3 regions of the Pseudomonas sp. NPDC087697 genome follow, and region 1 is predicted to be linked to each of the others. Evidence: predicted binding sites of a transcription regulator. Region 1 holds the regulator's gene; each other region holds the start of a gene.
The links. The regulator FliA, encoded in region 1, starts transcription of late flagellar genes. The targets are predictions, from matches to a motif close to CTAAAGTTTNNNNNNNNNNNGCCGNTAA.
Positions count from the first base shown of each region.

Region 2: a site for FliA is predicted at 5,568-5,595, ahead of ACIPIN_RS20170 (methyl-accepting chemotaxis protein). Genes of this name have one in related genera too.
Region 3: a site for FliA is predicted at 2,537-2,564, ahead of ACIPIN_RS21650 (methyl-accepting chemotaxis protein). Genes of this name have one in related genera too.

Region 1 is NZ_JBIUVW010000003.1:62,376-69,103, forward strand. Features, by position in the region: gene ACIPIN_RS03665 (chemotaxis protein CheA) at 1-257, opposite strand, end outside; gene ACIPIN_RS03670 (protein phosphatase CheZ) at 272-1,060, opposite strand; gene ACIPIN_RS03675 (chemotaxis response regulator CheY) at 1,092-1,463, opposite strand; gene fliA (RNA polymerase sigma factor FliA) at 1,630-2,370, opposite strand; gene fleN (flagellar synthesis regulator FleN) at 2,367-3,197, opposite strand; gene flhF (flagellar biosynthesis protein FlhF) at 3,312-4,643, opposite strand; gene flhA (flagellar biosynthesis protein FlhA) at 4,655-6,728, opposite strand, start outside.
Region 2 is NZ_JBIUVW010000032.1:45,896-52,623, forward strand. Features, by position in the region: gene ACIPIN_RS20145 (3-methyl-2-oxobutanoate dehydrogenase (2-methylpropanoyl-transferring) subunit alpha) at 1-88, opposite strand, end outside; gene bkdR (Bkd operon transcriptional regulator BkdR) at 274-762, shown strand; gene ACIPIN_RS20155 (D-2-hydroxyacid dehydrogenase family protein) at 771-1,724, opposite strand; gene ACIPIN_RS20160 (alpha/beta fold hydrolase) at 1,738-2,763, opposite strand; gene ACIPIN_RS20165 (DUF411 domain-containing protein) at 2,915-3,358, opposite strand; gene ACIPIN_RS20170 (methyl-accepting chemotaxis protein) at 3,513-5,507, opposite strand; gene ACIPIN_RS20175 (hypothetical protein) at 5,922-6,452, shown strand.
Region 3 is NZ_JBIUVW010000037.1:21,527-28,254, reverse strand. Features, by position in the region: gene ACIPIN_RS21675 (phosphoribosyl-ATP diphosphatase) at 1-204, shown strand, start outside; gene ACIPIN_RS21670 (twin-arginine translocase TatA/TatE family subunit) at 230-511, shown strand; gene tatB (Sec-independent protein translocase protein TatB) at 522-953, shown strand; gene tatC (twin-arginine translocase subunit TatC) at 950-1,744, shown strand; gene ACIPIN_RS21655 (16S rRNA (uracil(1498)-N(3))-methyltransferase) at 1,741-2,448, shown strand; gene ACIPIN_RS21650 (methyl-accepting chemotaxis protein) at 2,607-4,523, shown strand; gene ACIPIN_RS21645 (amino acid ABC transporter ATP-binding protein) at 4,644-5,378, opposite strand; gene ACIPIN_RS21640 (amino acid ABC transporter permease) at 5,371-6,330, opposite strand; gene ACIPIN_RS21635 (transporter substrate-binding domain-containing protein) at 6,493-6,728, opposite strand, start outside.

The DNA of each region.
Region 1 (6,728 bases):
GAGTCGACGCGACGCTCACCCTTGCGCAGGATGTCGAACACGTTCTCGGCGATGTGACAGCACTCCACCAGCTCGTTGAGCTGGAGGAAGCCGGCGCCCCCTTTTACAGTGTGAAAACCGCGAAAAATTGCATTGAGCAGATCCGCATCATCTGGTCGGCTTTCCAGCTCAACCAGTTGCTCGGACAGTTGCTCTAGAATCTCGCCGGCCTCAACCAGGAAATCCTGAAGGATCTCTTCATCGGCGCCGAAGCTCATGTGTATGGGTGCTCCTAGAATCCAAGGCTGGAAAGCAAATCGTCTACATCGTCCTGACCGGACACAACGTCTTCTCGTTTATCGGCATGAATCTGCGGACCTTCACCCTGCGAGAGATGTTTTTGCGGATCTTTTTCAGCCAGCATCGCTTCATGGTCATGTTCGATGCCCGCAAAGCGGTCCACCTGACTGGCCATGAGCACGAGCTTGAGCAGGTTGCTTTCGACTTCGGTGACCAATTGAGTCACGCGTTTGATCACCTGACCGGTTAGATCCTGGTAATCCTGAGCCAGCAGAATATCGTTGAGGTTGCCCGAAACGACCTGCGTCTGCTCGGCGCTACGCGTCAGGAAACCGTCGACACGCCGGGCCAGTTCGCGGAACTCTTCGGCGCCGACTTCGCGGCGCATGAAACGCCCCCAGTCCGCGCTCAAGGCCTGGGCATCAGTGCTCAAACCATTGACCAGCGGCGTGCTGTTCTCAACCAGGTCCATGGTGCGGTTCGCAGCCGCCTCGGTCAGCTTGACCACATAGGACAGGCGCTCGGTGGCATCCGTGATCTGCGAGACTTCCTCGGCTTGCGGCATGTGCGGGTCAATCTGAAAATTGACGATCGCGCTATGCAGTTCGCGAGTGAGCTTGCCCACTTCCTGGTACAGGCCTCGGTCACGGGTCTGGTTGAGCTCATGGATCAATTGCACAGCGTCGCCGAACCTGCCCTTTTCAAGGCTTTCGACCAGTTCCTGGGCATGTTTTTTCAGGGTCGATTCGAAATCGCCCTGTGAAGATTCTCTTTGCTCCATAGCTCCCCCCGTGGCGCAGTGGCTCCGCACATCAACCGATGCGTTCGAATATTTTTTCGATCTTCTCTTTCAACGCCTGGGCCGTGAAGGGTTTGACCACATAGCCGTTTACACCGGCTTGAGCGGCTTCGATGATCTGCTCACGCTTGGCTTCGGCAGTGACCATCAGCACCGGCAGGTGCTTGAGCTTTTCATCGGCGCGCACGTGGCGCAGCAAGTCGATACCGGTCATGCCAGGCATGTTCCAGTCCGTTACCAGAAAGTCGATGCTCCCGCTGTTGAGGACGGGAATGGCGGTAATACCGTCGTCCGCCTCGACCGTGTTGGTGAACCCAAGGTCACGCAACAGGTTTTTTATGATCCGCCGCATCGTTGAGAAGTCATCAACGATGAGGATTTTCATGTTCTTGTCCAATTCGACCTCCAAGCAGTCTTAAACGCGCCCAGCACCTGGACGCGCCATTCAATCAATCAGGCAGAGCACTCAACGACTGTCTGGAGCACAACGGATGAAGACCGGCACAGCTTTACGCCATGCCTGTTTCGTTCGCAGTGTCCCCACACTGCTGTCAGCGCGCTCGCCACTCCCCCAAACGCCCCCGCAAACGGGCCGCGCACTGGCTGTGTAACTGGCTGACCCGCGATTCACTGACCCCCAGGACCTCACCGATTTCCTTGAGGTTCAGCTCTTCGTCGTAGTACAGCGCCAACACCAGTCGCTCACGCTCCGGCAAATTGGCAATCGCATCCGCCAGTGCAGCCTGAAAGCGTTCATCTTCCAGGTCGCGCGACGGTTCGAGATGAGCACTCGCGCCATCCTCGTGCAGCCCTTCATGCTCGCCGTCCTGCAACAGATCGTCGAAGCTGAACAGGCGACTGCCCAAGGTGTCATTCAAAATCCCGTAATAATCGTCGAGACTCAATTGGAGTTCGGCCGCAACCTCGTGATCTTTAGCGTCACGCCCGGTTTTAGCTTCAATTGAGCGAATCGCGTCACTCACCATCCGGGTATTGCGGTGTACCGAGCGTGGCGCCCAGTCACCCTTGCGGACTTCATCGAGCATCGCACCACGGATACGGATCCCCGCGTACGTCTCGAAACTCGCGCCTTTGCTCGCATCGTATTTGGTCGATACTTCGAGCAAACCGATCATTCCTGCCTGAATCAGGTCTTCGACCTGAACACTGGCCGGCAAGCGCGCCAACAGGTGATAGGCAATCCGTTTTACCAGTGGCGCGTAACGCTCGATCAGTTCGTACTGCGCGTCACGCGCCGACTTCTTGTACAGGTTGTAACCGCTGGCTGTCATAGAACCGGACCCGCAGTTTGCTGCACCAGGCGCTCGACGAAAAATTCCAGATGCCCACGCGGGTTGGCAGGCAGCGGCCAGGTATCGACTTTCTGCGCGATGGCCTTGAACGCCAGCGCACATTTGGAGCGAGGAAACGCTTCATACACGGCGCGTTGCTTCTGCACGGCCTTGCGCACGCTTTCGTCGTAAGGCACCGCACCGACGTATTGTAAGGCGACGTCGAGGAAGCGATCCGTGACCTTGGTCAACTTGGCGAACAGGTTCCGCCCTTCCTGAGGGCTTTGCGCCATGTTGGCCAGCACGCGGAAGCGGTTCATGCCGTAATCGCGGTTGAGCAGTTTGATCAGCGCGTAGGCGTCAGTGATCGACGTCGGCTCGTCGCAAACCACCAGCAACACCTCTTGAGCGGCGCGAACAAAACTGACCACCGACTCACCAATACCCGCCGCCGTGTCGATCACCAATACGTCGAGGTTATCGCCAATGTCGCTGAATGCCTGAATCAGGCCAGCATGCTGGGCTGGACTGAGGTGAACCATGCTCTGGGTACCGGACGCTGCTGGAACAATACGAATTCCGCCCGGCCCCTGAAGTAATACATCGCGCAGCTCACAGCGGCCTTCAATGACGTCGGCCAGCGTACGCTTGGGCGTGAGCCCCAGCAGGACGTCGACGTTCGCCAGCCCCAGATCGGCGTCCAGCAGCATGACGCGCCGGCCGAGCTCAGCAAGAGCCAGGGACAAGTTCACTGACACATTAGTCTTCCCGACGCCACCTTTGCCGCCGGTCACCGCGATCACCTGTACGGGATGCATGCTGCCCATGTTCTTTCTTTACCTTGTCTTGCTTAGACGCGGGCTACATGACTGGCTGCGCGCTCACTTTGGAACAATGCATGGCAGGCCATCGATGTAGATACAAATCTATTCATTATTACCTCAGCCGACACGCTTGCTCGGGCTGTGGTAGAGGTCAGCGAACATATCAGCCATGGCTTCTTCGCTGGGTTCTTCCTGCATCTGCACGCTTACGGCGCGACTGACCAACTGATGCCGGCGGGGTAAATGTAGATCATCCGGGATTCGCGGCCCATCAGTCAGATAGGCAACGGGTAATTCGTGGCTGATTGCCAGGCTCAACACTTCGCCCAGACTCGCCGTTTCATCCAGTTTAGTCAGGATGCAGCCTGCCAGCCCGCAGCGCTTGTAACTGTGATAAGCGGCGGTCAGCACCTGTTTCTGGCTGGTAGTGGCCAGCACCAGATAATTCTTCGACTTGATCCCGCGACCAGCCAGGCTTTCCAGTTGCATGCGCAACGCCGGGTCACTGGCTTGCAGGCCGGCGGTGTCGATCAACACCACACGCTTGCGCAGCAGTGGATCAAGGGCTTGCGCCAGGGACTGGCCCGGGTCGACGTGAGTCACCGAGACATTGAGGATACGCCCCAGGGTCTTGAGTTGTTCCTGAGCACCGATGCGGTAGCTGTCCATGCTCACCAGCGCGATGTTCTGCGCGCCGTACTTGAGCACATAACGGGCGGCCAGCTTGGCCAGCGTCGTGGTTTTGCCCATGCCGGCAGGGCCGACCATGGCAATTACGCCACCCTCTTCCAGCGGTTCGATCTCGGGGGTGACGATCATCCGCGCCAGGTGCGCCAACAGCATGCGCCAGGCCTGGCGAGGTTCTTCAATTTCAGTAATCAGCTCCAGAAGATCGCGCGACAGCGGGCCGGACAGGCCGATGCGTTGCAGGCGACGCCAGAGGTTGGCTTGCTGGGGACGACTGCCTTGCAACTGGTTCCAGGCCAGCGAGCCCAACTGCACTTCCAGCAATTCGCGCAGCCCATTGAGCTCGAAACGCATCGAGTCGAATGCTCGCGGGTCCACCCCGGCGGACGGTGCAGGCGCTGGAGCAGGACGCGGACGCTCGGCAAAGGTCGGCTCGATCAAAGGTTCCGCAGCGGTCAGCGGCAGGCCGGCGAACAGCTGGCGATTGGTGGCGGCGCTCGCGTCGCCCTCGCCATCGCCACGCAGGCTCAATTCGGCTTGAGCCGTGACGATCCGCGACTGGGTCTTGCGCAGCTCGTCTTCGAGTTCGATGTTCGGCACACGTGGAGCCAGCGCCGACAGTTTGTAATCCAGGGCAGCCGTCAGCTCGACACCACCGGCGATCCGGCGATTACCGATAATGGCTGCATCAGCGCCCAGCTCATCGCGAACCAGTTTCATGGCCTGACGCATATCGGCGGCGAAAAAACGCTTAACTTGCATAAACCACTACCTCAGCCGTTGGGCCCTACTGTCGCAACGATGGTCACTTGCTTGTTGTCAGGAATTTCCTGGTACGCCAACACATGCAACCCCGGGACTGCCAGACGTCCGAACCGCGAGAGCATCGCGCGTACCGGACCTGCTACCAGCAGAATCACCGGGTGACCTTGCATTTCCTGACGCTGCGCAGCTTCGATCAACGAACGTTGCAACTTCTCTGCCATGCTTGGCTCCAGCAGAACGCCCTCTTCCGAGCCTTGTCCTGCCTTCTGAAGACTATTGAGCAATATTTGTTCCAACCTTGGTTCCAAGGTGATCACAGGCAGCTCGGACTCAGTGCCTACAATGCTTTGGACGATTGCGCGCGATACACCTACACGGACGGCAGCCACCAGAGCGGCAGTATCTTGACTCTTGGAGGCATTGTTGGCGATGGCTTCGGCAATACTACGAATGTCGCGAACCGGAACCTGCTCGGCCAACAGTGCTTGCAGTACTTTGAGCAGTTGCGACAGCGAAACAACACCTGGCACCAGCTCCTCGGCCAGTTTTGGCGAGCTTTTGGCCAGCAACTGCATGAGCTGCTGAACCTCTTCGTGGCCGATCAGCTCGCTGGAATGCTTGTACAGAATCTGATTGAGGTGGGTTGCCACCACCGTACTGGCATCCACCACGGTGTAACCCAGAGACTGCGCCTGAGGACGCTGGCTGACTTCGATCCAGACCGCCTCCAACCCAAAGGCCGGATCTTTGGCGGTGATGCCATTGAGCGTGCCGTAGACCTGCCCAGGGTTGATCGCCAATTCGCGATCCGGATAAATCTCCGCCTCGGCGAGGATCACCCCCATCAGGGTCAGGCGGTAGGCGCTCGGTGCCAGGTCGAGGTTGTCGCGGATGTGCACGGTCGGCATCAGGAAGCCCAGATCCTGGGAAAGCTTCTTGCGCACGCCCTTGATCCGCGCCAGCAACTGACCACCCTGGTTGCGATCCACCAGCGGAATCAGCCGGTAACCGACTTCCAGGCCGATCATGTCGATCGGGGTCACGTCGTCCCAGCCCAATTCTTTGGTTTCCATGGCCCGTGCCGGCGACGGCAGCAGCTCCTGCTGGCGCTTGACCTCTTCCAGAGCCTGAACCTTGACGATGTTCTGCTTCTTCCAGAACAGATACGCGGCACCTGCAGCCACTGCCGCCATACTGAGAAAGGAAAAGTGCGGCATGCCCGGCACCAGGCCCATGACCGCCATCAATCCGGCCGCCACCGCCAACGCCTTTGGCGAAGCGAACATCTGCCGATTGATCTGTTTGCCCATGTCTTCCGAACCGGAAGCACGGGTCACCATGATCGCCGCAGCGGTGGATAGCAGCAGTGATGGCAATTGCGCCACCAAACCGTCACCGATGGTCAGCAACGCGTAGACCTTGCCTGCATCACCGAAAGTCATGCCGTGCTGGAAGATACCGACCGCCATGCCGCCGATCAGGTTGATGAACAGAATCAGCAGACCGGCGATGGCGTCACCGCGCACGAACTTGCTGGCACCGTCCATCGAACCGTAGAACTCAGCCTCTTGGGCCACTTCCATGCGACGCAGCTTGGCTGCGGGCTGGTCGATCAGGCCGGCGTTCAAGTCGGCGTCGATAGCCATCTGCTTGCCTGGCATCGCATCAAGGGTGAAACGTGCACTGACCTCGGAAATCCGTCCGGCACCTTTGGTCACCACGACGAAGTTGATGATCATCAAAATCGCGAAGACTACGATACCGACCACGTAGTTACCGCCGATCACCACCTCACCGAAGGCCTGGATCACCTTACCGGCGGCGGCATGGCCGTCCTGACCGTGGAGCATCACCACCCGGGTCGAGGCCACGTTCAACGCCAGTCGCAACAACGTGGCGACCAGCAGAATGGTCGGGAATACCGCGAAGTCCAACGGCCGCAAGGCGTAGACACAGACCAGCAGCACGACAATCGACAGCGCAATGTTGAAGGTGAAGAACACGTCGAGCAGGAACGGCGGGACCGGCAACATCATCATTGCCAGCATGACCAACAGCAACAGCGGCACACCCAGATTGCCT
Region 2 (6,728 bases), on a different contig from region 1:
GATGCAGGTAGGAGAAGTCGGTTTTGCAGCCGGGACGGCCCGAAGGTTCGGGAACGTGCAGGCGCAGCGGTTCGTACGCTTGGTTCATGGCTTCTACGCTCGATCTTGTGAATTTCTTGTAGTGAGCTGACCGTCATTCTTCGATAAAAGAAATCTTGTCCTACAACAATCATAGGCCGGGCCAAGAAGAATATTTATCTCTGTTTCGTTGCGCTTAAGGTCATTTGAGGATAAAAAATCTTTATAAACATAAAAAGCAGGTGGTTTTGTCTCATGCGCAAACTGGACCGTACGGATATCGGCATTCTCAACAGCCTTCAGGAGAACGCCCGCATCACCAACGCCGACCTCGCACGCTCGGTGAACCTGTCACCAACACCGTGCTTCAACCGGGTCAAGGCCATGGAAGAATTGGGGCTGATTCGCGAGCAGGTCACGCTGCTGGACGCCGAGTTGCTGGGGTTGCACGTCAACGTGTTCATTCACGTCAGCCTGGAGAAACAGGTAGAGGAGGCGCTGGCGCAGTTCGAAGCGGCGATTGCCAACCGACCGGAGGTGATGGAGTGCTACCTGATGGCCGGCGACCCGGATTATCTGATCCGCGTACTGGTGCCGACCATTCAGTCGCTGGAGCGTTTCATGATGGACTTTTTGACCAAAGTCCCGGGCGTCGCCAACATCCGCTCAAGCTTTGCGCTCAAGCAGGTACGCTACAAAACTGCATTGCCATTGCCAGCTAATGGGTTGACCCTGGCCAACTAATCCCGATTCTAGTTCAGTACGCGGATCGAATGGCCGGTTGTCCAGGCCTGAATATCCTCAATCATCTGTGAAAAGAACAGTTGGTAGTTCTGTTCGCTGACATAGCCGATATGCGGTGTGGCCAGCACGTTGGGCAATGTCCGAAACGGATGGTCGGCGGCTAATGGCTCGCGCTCGAAGACATCCAGTGCTGCGCCCTTCAGACGGTTCTGCTCAAGGGCCCGAATCAATGCGGCTTCATCAACAATCGGCCCGCGGGCGGTATTGATCAGCACTGCGCCGGGCTTCATCCAGCCCAGCGCCTCTTCATCGACCAGGCCGCGACTGCGCTCGCTGAGCACCAGATGGATCGACAGCACATCGGCCTGCTCGAACAGTTCACGCTTGCTGACATAGTTTATGCCGGCCTCAGCAGCGCGCTCGGCGGTGAGGTTTTCGCTCCAGGCGATCACGTGCATGCCGAACACCTGGCCGAACTGGGCGATCCGTTTGCCAATACTGCCCAGGCCCAGAATGCCGAGGGTCTTGCCGTGCAAGTCGCCGCCCAGGCGTTGCTGCCAGTGGCCGGCACGCAGGGCGTTGGCTTCTGCAAGCAGATTTCGGGTCAGGGCCATGATCAGCGTCCAGGTCAACTCAGGCGCCGCGTGTTTGTAACTGTCGGTGCCGCAGACCTGAATCCCCAGCGTAGCAGCAGCCTTGAGGTCAACGGCCGCGTTGCGCATGCCACCGGTCACCAGCAACTTGAGTTTGGGCAAGCTGCGCAACAGTGCTTCATCGAACAGCGTGCGCTCGCGCATCACGCAAATTACCTCGAAGGGCCGCAGGCGTTCACTCAGTGTCGCGTGGTCGGCGGGATAGTCATGCAAAAAGCTGACTTCGCCGATACCGTCCAGCGCCGACCAATCCACCACATCACGGGCCACGCCCTGCCAGTCATCTATCACCGCAATCTGCACAGCCATGAGCATTGCCTCTTCAAAGGGTCGGCGCGGTCTTGGTCAACCAGCCAAGTAACGCCTGATGAAATTGCGCGGGTTGTTCTATTTGTGGTGCGTGACCCAGGCCGGGGAATTCGATTAGCGTCGACTGTGGAATCAGTTGCGCGACCTGTTTGCCCAGGACCTTGTAGTCACCCAGTCTGGCCTTGACCGTCGGCGGTGCAAAGTCTTTGCCGATGGCCGCGGTGTCGTCGGTGCCGATCAACAGCAGGGTGGGCATCTTCAGGTCCTTGAACTCGTAATACACCGGCTGGGTGAAGATCATGTCGTAGATCAGTGCCGAGTTCCACGCGACCTGAGTATGCCCCGGCCCTTTGTTCAGGCCTGCGAGCATGTCCACCCAGCGCTCGAATTCGGGCTTCCAGCGTCCGCCGTAGTAAGTGCTTCGCTCATAGTTGCGAATGCCCTCGGCGGAGACCTTGAGTTCGCGTTCGTACCATTGATCCACCGTGAGATAAGGCACGCCAAGGGCTTTCCAGTCTTCCAGGCCGATGGGATTGACCAGCGCCAGTTGCTCGACTTGCCCGGGGTATTGCAGCGCATAACGGGTGGCGAGCATGCCGCCGGTGGAGTGGCCCAGCAGGCTGGCTTTTTGAATGCCGAGTTTGCTCAGCAATGCGTGGGTGTTGCTCGCCAGTTGCTGGAAACTGTACTGATAATTGTCCGGCTTGCTGGAGGTGCAGAAACCGATCTGATCCGGGGCGATCACCCGATAACCTGCGTCGCTCAGGGCCTTGATCGAACTGTCCCAGGATGCGCCGCAGAAATTCTTGCCATGCATCAACACCACGCTGCGGCCGTTGGCCTTGCCACTGGCGGCGACGTCCATGTAACCCATTTGCAGGCTTTTACCCTGGGACTCGAAGGCAAAGTGCTTGACGGTGTAGGGATAGTCGAAGCCTTGAAGCTCCGGTCCATAGGCGGGCCCTTCGGCGTGGGCCAGGGTGGGTAGGGCGAGTGTCAGGAGCAGGCCGGACAACCAAAGAGGACGCGAGCTGGGCATAGGTGAACTCCGTTGCGAATCGGCCGATGCTGGAGCGTCGCGATTAGGGTGACATTAACAATTGGCCGCAACAAAGGTTCAGGGCACTGCATCGGCAACAGCGTCGCGGCACCGAACGCCGCGAAGAACAGCCCGAGGTAACCCATGAACATTACTGGGCCGGGTAGTCGGCAATCACTTCATCGGTGCCATTTCTGGTCAGGCCAATGACCTGATAAGCATCGGCCATACCATCCGTTTCCATGCCTGGCGAGCCCATGGGCATGCCTGGAGCCGCCACGCCGAGCAGGTCGGATTTACTCAAGGCCAATACCTGTTCCGCGGGCACATGGCCTTCGACGAATTTGCCGTTGATCACAGCGGTGTGGCATGAAGCCAGTCGCGGTGGGACGCCGAGGCGCTGTTTGACTTCGCTCATGTTGCTTTCGACGTGGTCATTGACCTTGAAGCCGTTGGCTTCCAGGTGCGCGATCCACTTTTTGCAGCAACCGCAATTGGCATCGCGGTGTACATCGATCGGAATCAGCTCGGCGGCCTGGGCCAGCGATGAGATGAGCAGGGCAGAAAGGGCCGCCAGACGCAGTGTAGTTTTCATCGGTTATCTCTCGTTGATCATTTCACGCAGCGCATTTTGACCATTTTCCCCGATGAAAAAGGGCACTTATGTTTCAAAGTTATACATGGACATTCCTTGACAGCAGGTCTTGAAGTTGATGCCCACGCGAAACACGCGGGCATCATTTGCGGGCTCACTTGACCTTGAAGCGTCCCATGATCGAACTGACCCGGCTATTGGCGTCCAGCAACTGGCGCGTATTGAGCTCGGTGGCGTGACCGCTTTGCACCAGCTCTTCGACCATGTGGCGGATCTGCACCATGCTGCGGTTGATCTCCTCGGTCACCGCGCTCTGTTGTTCGGCGGCGGTGGCGATCTGGGTGCTGAGGCTGTTGATGTGGCTGACCGAACCGGCCATTTCGTCCAATCCTGCGTTGACGCGTGCCGTCGCATCGGCGGCGGACTGGCAACTCGCCTGAGTATTCTCCATCGCCGCCACCGAAGAGCTGACGCCCTGAGTCAGACGGGTGAGCATCTCGTTGATCTCCGAGGTGCTGGCCTGGGTACGGGCGGCGAGGGCGCGCACTTCATCGGCGACCACTGCAAAGCCTCGACCTTGTTCACCGGCCCGCGCCGCTTCAATCGCTGCGTTGAGTGCCAGCAGGTTGGTTTGCCCGGCAATGGCGCCGATCACCCCAAGGATTTCGGTGATGCGCTGGGCATCCTGCTGCATGCTTTCGACTTTATGGGTGGCGCTGGCCACTTCGCCGATCAGTGCAACCACACTGCTGGACGCTTCGCCCACCACTACCCGCGAACGGTCGGCGTGTTCATTGGCGCGTTGAGTAAATGCTGCGGTTTCAGCAGCGTTTTCGGCGACGCTGTCGGCGGTCGAACTCATCTCGGTGATGGCGGTGACGGTCTGGTCGGTTTCCGAAGCGTGACGTTGCAGGATCTGGTTGGTATGCGCCGAGGTCCGTTGCAGATTCTCAAGGCTTGAGGCCATGGCGCCCGTGGCCTGGGTGACTTCGCCGATCATGTTTTGCAGGTAGGCGATGAAGGTGTTGACCGAATGGCCGATGGCACCCAGTTCATCCTCGGCACGAATGGTGATGCGTCGGGTCAGGTCGGCGTCACCGGTGGACAGCGCGTCAATGTTGGCCTTCAAGGCTTTCATGCGCTGGATCAGTTGGCGGATCGCATAGATTTGCAGCAGTACCAGCAGCAGGACCATCGGAATCTGCAACAGACTCAAGGTGCTCAGCACATCGTCGCGTTGAGCGGTAATCAGTGTGGTTGGCAGGGTGGTGGCGAGGAACCACGGTGTGCCTTCGATCGGACGCATGAAGAAGGTGTTCGCTACGCCTTGATTGTCGAACTCGACCCGTTGCAGCGAAGCGTCACGGCGCTCAAGCGCGGTTTTGATCTGCGCGGCAAACGGCGAGCTGCTCGTCAGCTCACTGATGTTTTTCAGGACAATCGGGCCATTGATGCGTGAGCTGTTGCTGATGATCTTGCCGTCGGCCTCGACGATTAGCATTTCGGCGCCCAGGTCCTTTTCCTTGCGCGCCACCAGGTCATTGAAGAAGCCCAGGGTGACGTCAATGGTCGCGACCCCGTATGGCACGCCGTTGCGCGCAATCGCCATGGCGCAGTTGGTGCGCGGTTCGGCGCTGGCGTCGTCCTTATAGGCCGCGGCCCAGGCGCATTGGCCGCGAGGTGTCTGCATGCCGCCCTTGTACCAGGACTGGTCGTAATAGTTGGGCGCCGCGTCGCTGTTCCAGAAGGTGTTGACGGCCAGCTTGCCCGACGCATCCCGGTGCCAGAAGGTACTGAATTTATTGCGTCCGGCTTCGCGCTGGCCAGGCAACGGCCAGATCCCGCCACCAAACACCTTCAGCTCACCGTACTGGTCCACCAGGCCTGGCAGCACGGTGTCGATAGCCGCGCTGTCGAGCAGGGGGATGGTCTGGGTGATGCTGCGTTGTTGCGCTTGAACTTTGTTCAGTTCGCCCTGGATCTGTTCGGCCACTTCAGCAATACGGTTCAGGGCCACCTGTTCTTCGGTGTGCCGAAGTTTTGGCGCGACCAACTGGCTGATGCCCACCACCGTCAAGGCGAACAGCAACAGGATGAACAGCACCAGAAACAGCGTGTAACGGGCTTGAATGGTACGGAATGCGGGCATTGAACCTGTCCTTGTGCGGCGTGCTAAGCGCTCTTGTTGATTTAGTGCGGCGTTTAGCAGCTATCGACCTGTGGCAGGCGAGCTTTAGCACTATAGTCCCAAAACAGCTGTTTTACGGACGACCGGTTAGTCACGGGCGCGAGACATTTGCGCTTCCATTCCGGGCTGGTGACGTGGTTTTTTGGGGCGATTTCAAACCGGATTCAGTGATGGTCCGATTGTTAAACAATGGTTTAAGATCAATGAAATCAAGGGTTTAGTAGTTTGTATCCGAATTGTACAAGAATTGTAAAAAACAGAAATATTAGTAGGTGGAGGGGCGCTGGCACATTGATACTTGCGCGCAATTCCATCGGTTGAATAAGGACTTTTTATGGTCGCCTTACAAGGACGTGTGCACACAGGGGCGCGCTCATGACAATCGGTAATGTCGGTGGCTGGACCAGCAAGGCCGGACTACTGGTTCGCGAGGGCGGGAACGGTAAGCCCGTGCCGCAGAGCGTCAAGGTCAAGCAGATGCTCGCATTGGTGGGCAACGATCCATTGGCGCTGAACACCGCGAAAATGAACGAGCAGAGGCTCTATAAGAACTTCAAGGGATTCGACCCCGAGACAGTCACGGTCAAACAGCTCGGCAACGTCAGCGCCTTTTTGCGGGATCGGGGTTTGATCACCGATGTCACGGCCCTGACATTGCTCAACGCCGGCGACAAGTTCGATCGTTTTGGCGTGCAGAAAAACCCGGATGAAAAATTCAATGCGCTGGAGTACTTCGCGACGCAGCTGGATACCATCCAGAACAACAACCTCAAAGGTAACCAGTACGCCAATCACCTGATTCCCGAGTACAAGAAGGCGATTTACGTCCTGCAGAACCTGAAGACGTATGGCATGGGCAATGGCACCGCCGTTCCGAACACCAAGGGTGTCAACGGCAGAGCCTGATCTTCAAGCGCAACAGGCCCGTCAGCAACGACATGAACAGGCCTGCCGATGCTGGTCATAAGTATCTACACATCTTGCTCTTCCAGCTCTTGTAGCAGCTGCCGAGCCTGCGAGGCTGCGTTCGAGGACGAAGTCCTCGCAAATCCTGGGTACACGGTTTGCCGGAAAGAACGCGGCGCCTGATTTTACGACCGCTGCGCGGCCGAACGCAGCCTCGCAGGCTCGACAGCTGCTACGGACATAGTCCTTCACCGTATTTCAAAGTTGTGTAAATAC
Region 3 (6,728 bases), on a different contig from region 1:
TCGGTCGAGACCATCATTGCCGCCAAAGACGCCGCCATCAGCGGAGATTGCAGTGATGTAATCTACGAAACCGCTGACCTATGGTTCCATAGCATGGTCATGCTCGCCCAACTGGGGCAGCATCCGCAGGCTGTGCTCGATGAGCTGGACCGCCGCTTCGGCCTGTCCGGTCACGTCGAGAAAGCCTCGCGCCCGTCCGCCTGAATAACTATTAGAGAGGAGCAGCAACATGGGCATTTTTGACTGGAAACACTGGATCGTCATCCTGATTGTCGTGGTACTGGTATTCGGCACCAAGAAACTGAAAAACCTCGGCACTGACGTCGGCGAAACGATCAAGGGCTTTCGCAAAGCCATGAATGACGAAGAAAAGCCTGCTGAACCAGTCGTTCCGCCTACCACTGCACAGCCAACATCGCCGGTGCAGCCACAGGCCTCGACACTGAAGGAGTCGCACACTATCGACGTGCAGGCCCACAAAGTCGAAGAGCCAACCCGCAAAGACTCGTGAGCACAGACTAATGTTCGGTATCAGCTTCTCTGAACTGCTGCTCGTCGGCCTCGTTGCCCTGCTGGTGCTGGGCCCCGAGCGTCTGCCGGGCGCTGCGCGCACCGCCGGCCTGTGGATCGGACGCCTGAAGCGCAGCTTTAACGCGATCAAACAGGAAGTTGAACGTGAAATCGGCGCTGACGAAATTCGTCGGCAACTGCACAACGAGCACATTCTGTCGCTGGAGCAAGAGGCGCGCAAAATCCTCAACCCGACCCAGCAGCCGACGCCGGTTGAGACGGTGGCCGAGCAGGCGGTTCAAGCGCCTGCACCGGTCGCCGAAGCTGCACCGATCGCTACGCCGGTTGAAGTTGCCGCACCACCGACAGCGCCTGTTACTCCTGCGGCGGCATCCACTGCGCCAGCCCCCCACGATCCAACACAGCCGCCGCGAGCCCCATGAGCGATATTCCAGAGAATGACCAGCACATGCCGCTGGTATCGCACCTCACCGAGTTGCGCACTCGCCTGCTGCGCTGCGTCGCGGCGATCTTCCTGATCTTCGCCGGGCTGTTCGCCTTCACCCAGCAGATCTACACCTTCGTCTCGATACCGCTGCGCCAGTATTTGCCGGCGGGCGCGACGATGATCGCCACCGACGTGTCCTCGCCGTTCCTGACACCGTTGAAGCTGACCATGATGGTCTCGCTGTTCCTGGCGATCCCGGTGATCCTGCATCAGATCTGGGGCTTCATCGCGCCGGGCCTGTACAAGCATGAGAAGCGCATCGCGGTGCCGCTACTGGTGTCGAGCATCCTGCTGTTCTACACCGGCATGGCGTTCGCCTACTTTCTGGTGTTCCCGTTGATCTTCAAATTCTTCGCTTCGGCCACTCCGGCGGGCGTGGAAATGATGACCGACATCACCAGTTATCTGGATTTCGTCATGACGCTGTTCTTCGCCTTCGGCGTGGCGTTTGAGATCCCGGTGGCCGTGGTGCTGCTGGTATGGATCGGCGTAGTCGACGTCAAATACCTGAAGAAGATCCGTCCGTATGTGGTCATCGGCTGCTTCGTGGTCGGCATGATTCTGACCCCTCCGGACATTTTCTCGCAGACCCTGCTGGCCGTGCCGATGTGGCTATTGTTCGAGATCGGCATCCTGTTTGGCAGCCTGATCAGCAAACGTAGCGACCATACGGACGACCAGCCGGCTGACGATCACAACGACCAGCCGCCAGCGACTCAGCCGTGAACCTGCTGCTCCTCGAAGAGGCCGATTTCATTGCGGCCGACCGGGTAATCCTGCGCGATCGCCGACTGACCCACATGCAGGAAGTGCATCGTGCGGCGGTCGGCGACAGCCTGCGGGTCGGGCGTATCGGCGGTTTGATGGGCTCAGCCGAGTTGCTGCGCCTGGACGTTGATGAAGCCGAATTGCGCGTCACCCTCGACCAGCCACCACCGGCCAAACTGCCGCTGACCCTGTTGCTCGCCCTGCCACGGCCGAAGATGCTGCGCAGAGTGTTTCAGACGGTGGCCGCCATGGGTGTGCCGCGAATCGTGCTGGTGAACAGCTATCGGGTCGAGAAGAGCTTCTGGCAGACGCCGTTCCTCGAACCCGAGGCGATTCGCGAGCAACTGATCCTCGGCCTGGAACAGGCCCGCGACAGCGTGCTGCCCGAAATCGTCATCGAAAAACGCTTCAAACCCTTCGTTGAAGACCGCCTGCCGGCCATCACCGACGGCACCCTCGGACTGATCGGCCACCCCGGCAATTACCCGCCCTGCCCCCGCGGGCTGGACGAACCGGTGACCCTGGCCATCGGCCCGGAAGGTGGCTGGATCCCCTACGAAATCGACCTGCTGACCAAGGCCGGCCTGCAACCGGTACAGCTCGGCGACCGCATCCTGCGGGTTGAAACCGCCGTCACGGCCCTGCTTTCGCGCCTGTTCTAACACGCCCCCACGTAGGAGCTGCCGCAGGCTGCGATCTTTTGATCTTGATTTGCAGACCATTTGAAAAGATCGCAGCCTGCGGCAGCTCCTACAGAAAACTGCGCACCCGCCGATATTCTCTCTAGAAATCCAATAAGTGGTCATAGGGGGTCCGCAGAATGTACCGATGGTTAGCCGAAAACCTTGGAAATTTAAGCGTCAATCGCAAGCTTGGCATTGGCTTCGGCCTGGTGTTGCTCTTGACCCTGCTGATTACCGTAAACGGCTGGATGGGCATGAGCAGCATCATCAGTCGCGGTGACAAGCTCGGTTATATTTCCAGTCTCAACGAGCTGACCAAAGACCTGCGCATTGCGCGTTTGGACTACGAAATGCGCCGCGGTGAACAAGGCCCGGCGGCGGTCAGCGACCTGTTGGGCAAGCTCGACGAGAGCCTGCAAGGCGCCCTCAAGATCATCGTGAAACCGGCTAATGTGGCAATGCTCAATCAGCAGATTGCAGCCGTCAGCGAGTACAAACACGCCTTTGCCGACATGACCCAGGCCACCGCCAACCGCGAAGCAGCCCGCGACAAACTCGGTGCCACCGCCGACAACGCCGCAGCCCGCGTGGCGGAGGTCGAAAAGTCCCTGCTGCAAGGCGACAGCATTGCCCAGTTCAACAGCATCATTGAGCTAGGCAAGTTGATCCAGCAAGCACGCTTCCAGGTGCGCGGCTACACCTACAGCGGCAAGCTCGAGGCTGAGCAACCGGCGCAGGATGCCATCGACAACGCCCTGAAGTACCTCAAGACCCTGCCGGAAAAACTCCCGGAACAGCACATCGCCAGCCTGCAACAAGCCACCGACTCATTGATCGCTTACCGCGCGGTCGTCAGCCAATACCGCGACTCCCAAGTGGCCAGCGTCACCGCCCTCAAAGACATGGCCCGGCAAGGTGACCTGCTGTTCGACCTGAGCAAGAAACTCACCGCCGCGCAAACTGCGACGCGTGACACCGAAGCCGCCGATGCCAAAAACACCCTACTCCTGGCGACCGCTCTGGCACTGGCGTTCGGCCTGCTCGCAGCCTGGGCCATCACCCGACAGATCGTCATCCCGCTGAGCCAGACCCTGAAAGCCGCCGAGCGCGTAGCCGCCGGGGACCTGACTCACAACCTCATCTCCCAGCGTCGCGATGAACTCGGTCAGCTGCAACGCGCCATGCAGAGCATGACCGACGGCCTGCGCGAACTGATCGGCGGCATCAGCGAAGGCGTGACACAGATCGCCAGCGCCGCCGAAGAGCTGTCCGCCGTGACCGAGCAGACCAGTGCCGGGGTCAACAGCCAGAAGGTTGAAACCGATCAGGTGGCCACCGCCATGAATGAAATGGCTGCCACGGTTCAGGAAGTTGCACGCAACGCCGAAGAAGCATCGGAAGCCGCCGTCGCCGCCGACCAACAGGCCCGCGAAGGCGACAAGGTAGTCGGCGAAGCCATCGCGCAGATCGAACGCCTGGCCACCGAAGTAGGCAATTCCACTGAAGCCATGGGGCACCTCAAGCGCGAGAGCGACAAGATCGGCAGCGTGCTGGATGTGATCAAGTCCGTGGCCCAACAAACCAACCTGCTGGCTCTCAACGCCGCTATCGAGGCTGCGCGCGCCGGTGAAGCCGGACGTGGTTTCGCCGTGGTTGCCGACGAAGTGCGCAGCCTGGCGCAACGCACCCAGAAGTCCACCGAAGAGATCGGAGAACTGATTGTCGGCCTGCAAAGCGGTACTCAGCAGGTTGCCACCACCCTGGACAACAGCCGCAGCCTGAGCGAAAGCAGCGTCGAACTGACCCGTCGTGCCGGCGGCTCGCTGTCAAACATCACCCGCACCGTCTCGGCGATTCAGGCAATGAACCAGCAGATCGCCGCAGCCGCCGAACAGCAAAGCGCCGTAGCCGAAGAGATCAACCGCAGCGTGCTGAACGTGCGCGACATCTCCGACCAGACCTCGGCCGCCAGCGAAGAGACCGCCGCCTCCAGCGTCGAGCTGGCGCGATTGGGCACCCATCTGCAGATGCTGGTGGGCAAGTTCAAGGTTTGAGGTGATGCCATCGCGGGCAAGCCTTGCTCCTACGAACTCATGTTTGCCGCAAGATTCGGGCACGACATAAATCTGTAGGAGCAAGGCTTGCCCGCGATAGCGTTCTTGCAGGCGGCTGAATTACAAAACCTGCCGCAAAAACGCCTGCGCCCTTGGATCTTTCGGGGAATCGAAGAACTCGGCCGGCGAGGCATCTTCCAGCAATTTGCCGTGATCGAAGAACAGCACCCGATCCGCCACTTCCCGCGCAAAGCCCATTTCGTGTGTCACGCAGACCATGGTCATGCCTTCCACGGCCAGGGTCTTCATCACGTCCAGCACTTCGCCGACCATTTCCGGGTCCAGTGCCGAGGTCGGTTCATCGAACAACATGACCTTCGGCTCCATGGCCAGCGCCCGGGCAATCGCTACGCGCTGTTGCTGACCGCCAGAGAGGCGTGAAGGGAACTCGTTGGCCTTCTGCGCGATGCCAACTTTTTCCAGCAATGCCAGGGCCTTGGCCTCACGTTCTTTCTTGCCGCGCTTGCGCACGACTTTCTGCGCCAGGCAGAGGTTCTCCAGCACCGTCATGTGCGGGAACAGGTTGAAGTGCTGGAACACCATGCCGACTTCACGGCGGTAAGCGTTGACGTCGGTTTTCGGGTCAGCCAGTTGCAAACCGTCGATGCTCACCGAGCCCGAGTCAAACTCTTCCAGCCCATTCAGGCAACGCAGAAAGGTCGACTTGCCGGAACCCGACGGGCCGATCACCACCAGCACTTCGCCCTTGGCCACTTGCGTGGTGACGTTGTCCACCGCACGGACCACTTGGCCGCGGGTGTCGAAGACTTTTACCAGATCGCGGACTTCAATCACTTTGCGCGAGCCTCCGCTCAAGCCGGCTGGCGATTTTCGACAGCGGCAGGTTGATCAACAAATACAGACCCGCGACGCAGAAGAGGATTTCGAACGGCGAGAACGAGGTGGTGATGACTTCACGGCCGCTTTTGAGCAGCTCGGTGATGGCGATCACCGACACCAGCGAAGTGTCCTTGACCAGACTGATGAATTGCCCGGCCAACGGTGGCAGCACGCGTTTGAACGCTTGCGGCAACACCACGTGGCGCATCGACTGGCCGGCGCTCAAACCCAGCGAACGGGCAGCTTCGTTCTGCCCACGGGCAATCGACTGCACGCCCGAACGGATGATTTCTGCCACGTAAGCGCCGGTAAACAGCGACAACGCGGCAATCCCGGCGAATTCGCGGGACAGGTTGAGCACCGTGCCGATGAAGAAGTAGAAGATAAATATCTGCACCAGCAGCGGCGTACCGCGCACCAGTTCGATGTAGACGGTCGACAGGTCGCGCAGGGTCGGGTTGTTCGACAGCCGGCAGAGGCCGGTTGCCAGACCGATCAGCAGCCCGAGCACGCCCGACACCAGCGACAGCCACAAGGTTGTCCACAGCCCCCACAACAGCGGTCCTGCTGCCCAATGCCGGGTCACGCCGACCACATCGCCTTCCGCCACATCGTCGCCACGGGCGACTTGCAGGCTGTTGTCATCGACCGTCAGGTGCTGTTCGACCCCGGCGTCGTTGCGTAAGGTCACTTCGGCCTTATCGCCTTTGCGCACCAGGTCACTGACGGTGGAGATGTCCGCGGCACGCTGAGTCTCTTCGGCGTGATAGGCGAAGTACTGCGGCACGCGGTTCCAGCGCCATTCGTAGGACATCAGCGAGGTGGCGTAATACAAGGCGCCAGCCATGCCGATCAGCACCAGCACGGTCAACACGTGCCAGGGCCATTGGGCTTTTTTCTGTTTCATTTGCTTTGAAAATTCCGAATTCTGTGTCGCCGGGGAGGCCGTCATCGCGAGCAAGCTCGCTCCCACAGTGGATCGGTGTGAACACAACATTTGTGTCCGGCGCAGATCCTGTGGGAGCGAGCTTGCTCGCGATTGAGGCGACGCGGTCTATCTGACCAAGCCTTATTCCATGTCCTTGAGCCAAGCGGTGTCTTTGAACCACTTGTCATGGATGCGATCGTAGGTGCCGTCTTCGTGGATCTGGTGCAGGAAGTTGTTGATGAAGTTGATGCTGTCGTAGTCACCCTTCTTCAGACCGAAGGCCAGCGGTTCGTAGGTGAACGGCTTGTCGAGGAACACCAGCTTGCCGTTGCCGACCTTGTTCACTGCCACGACGTTGTAAGGCGCGTCGTAGATGA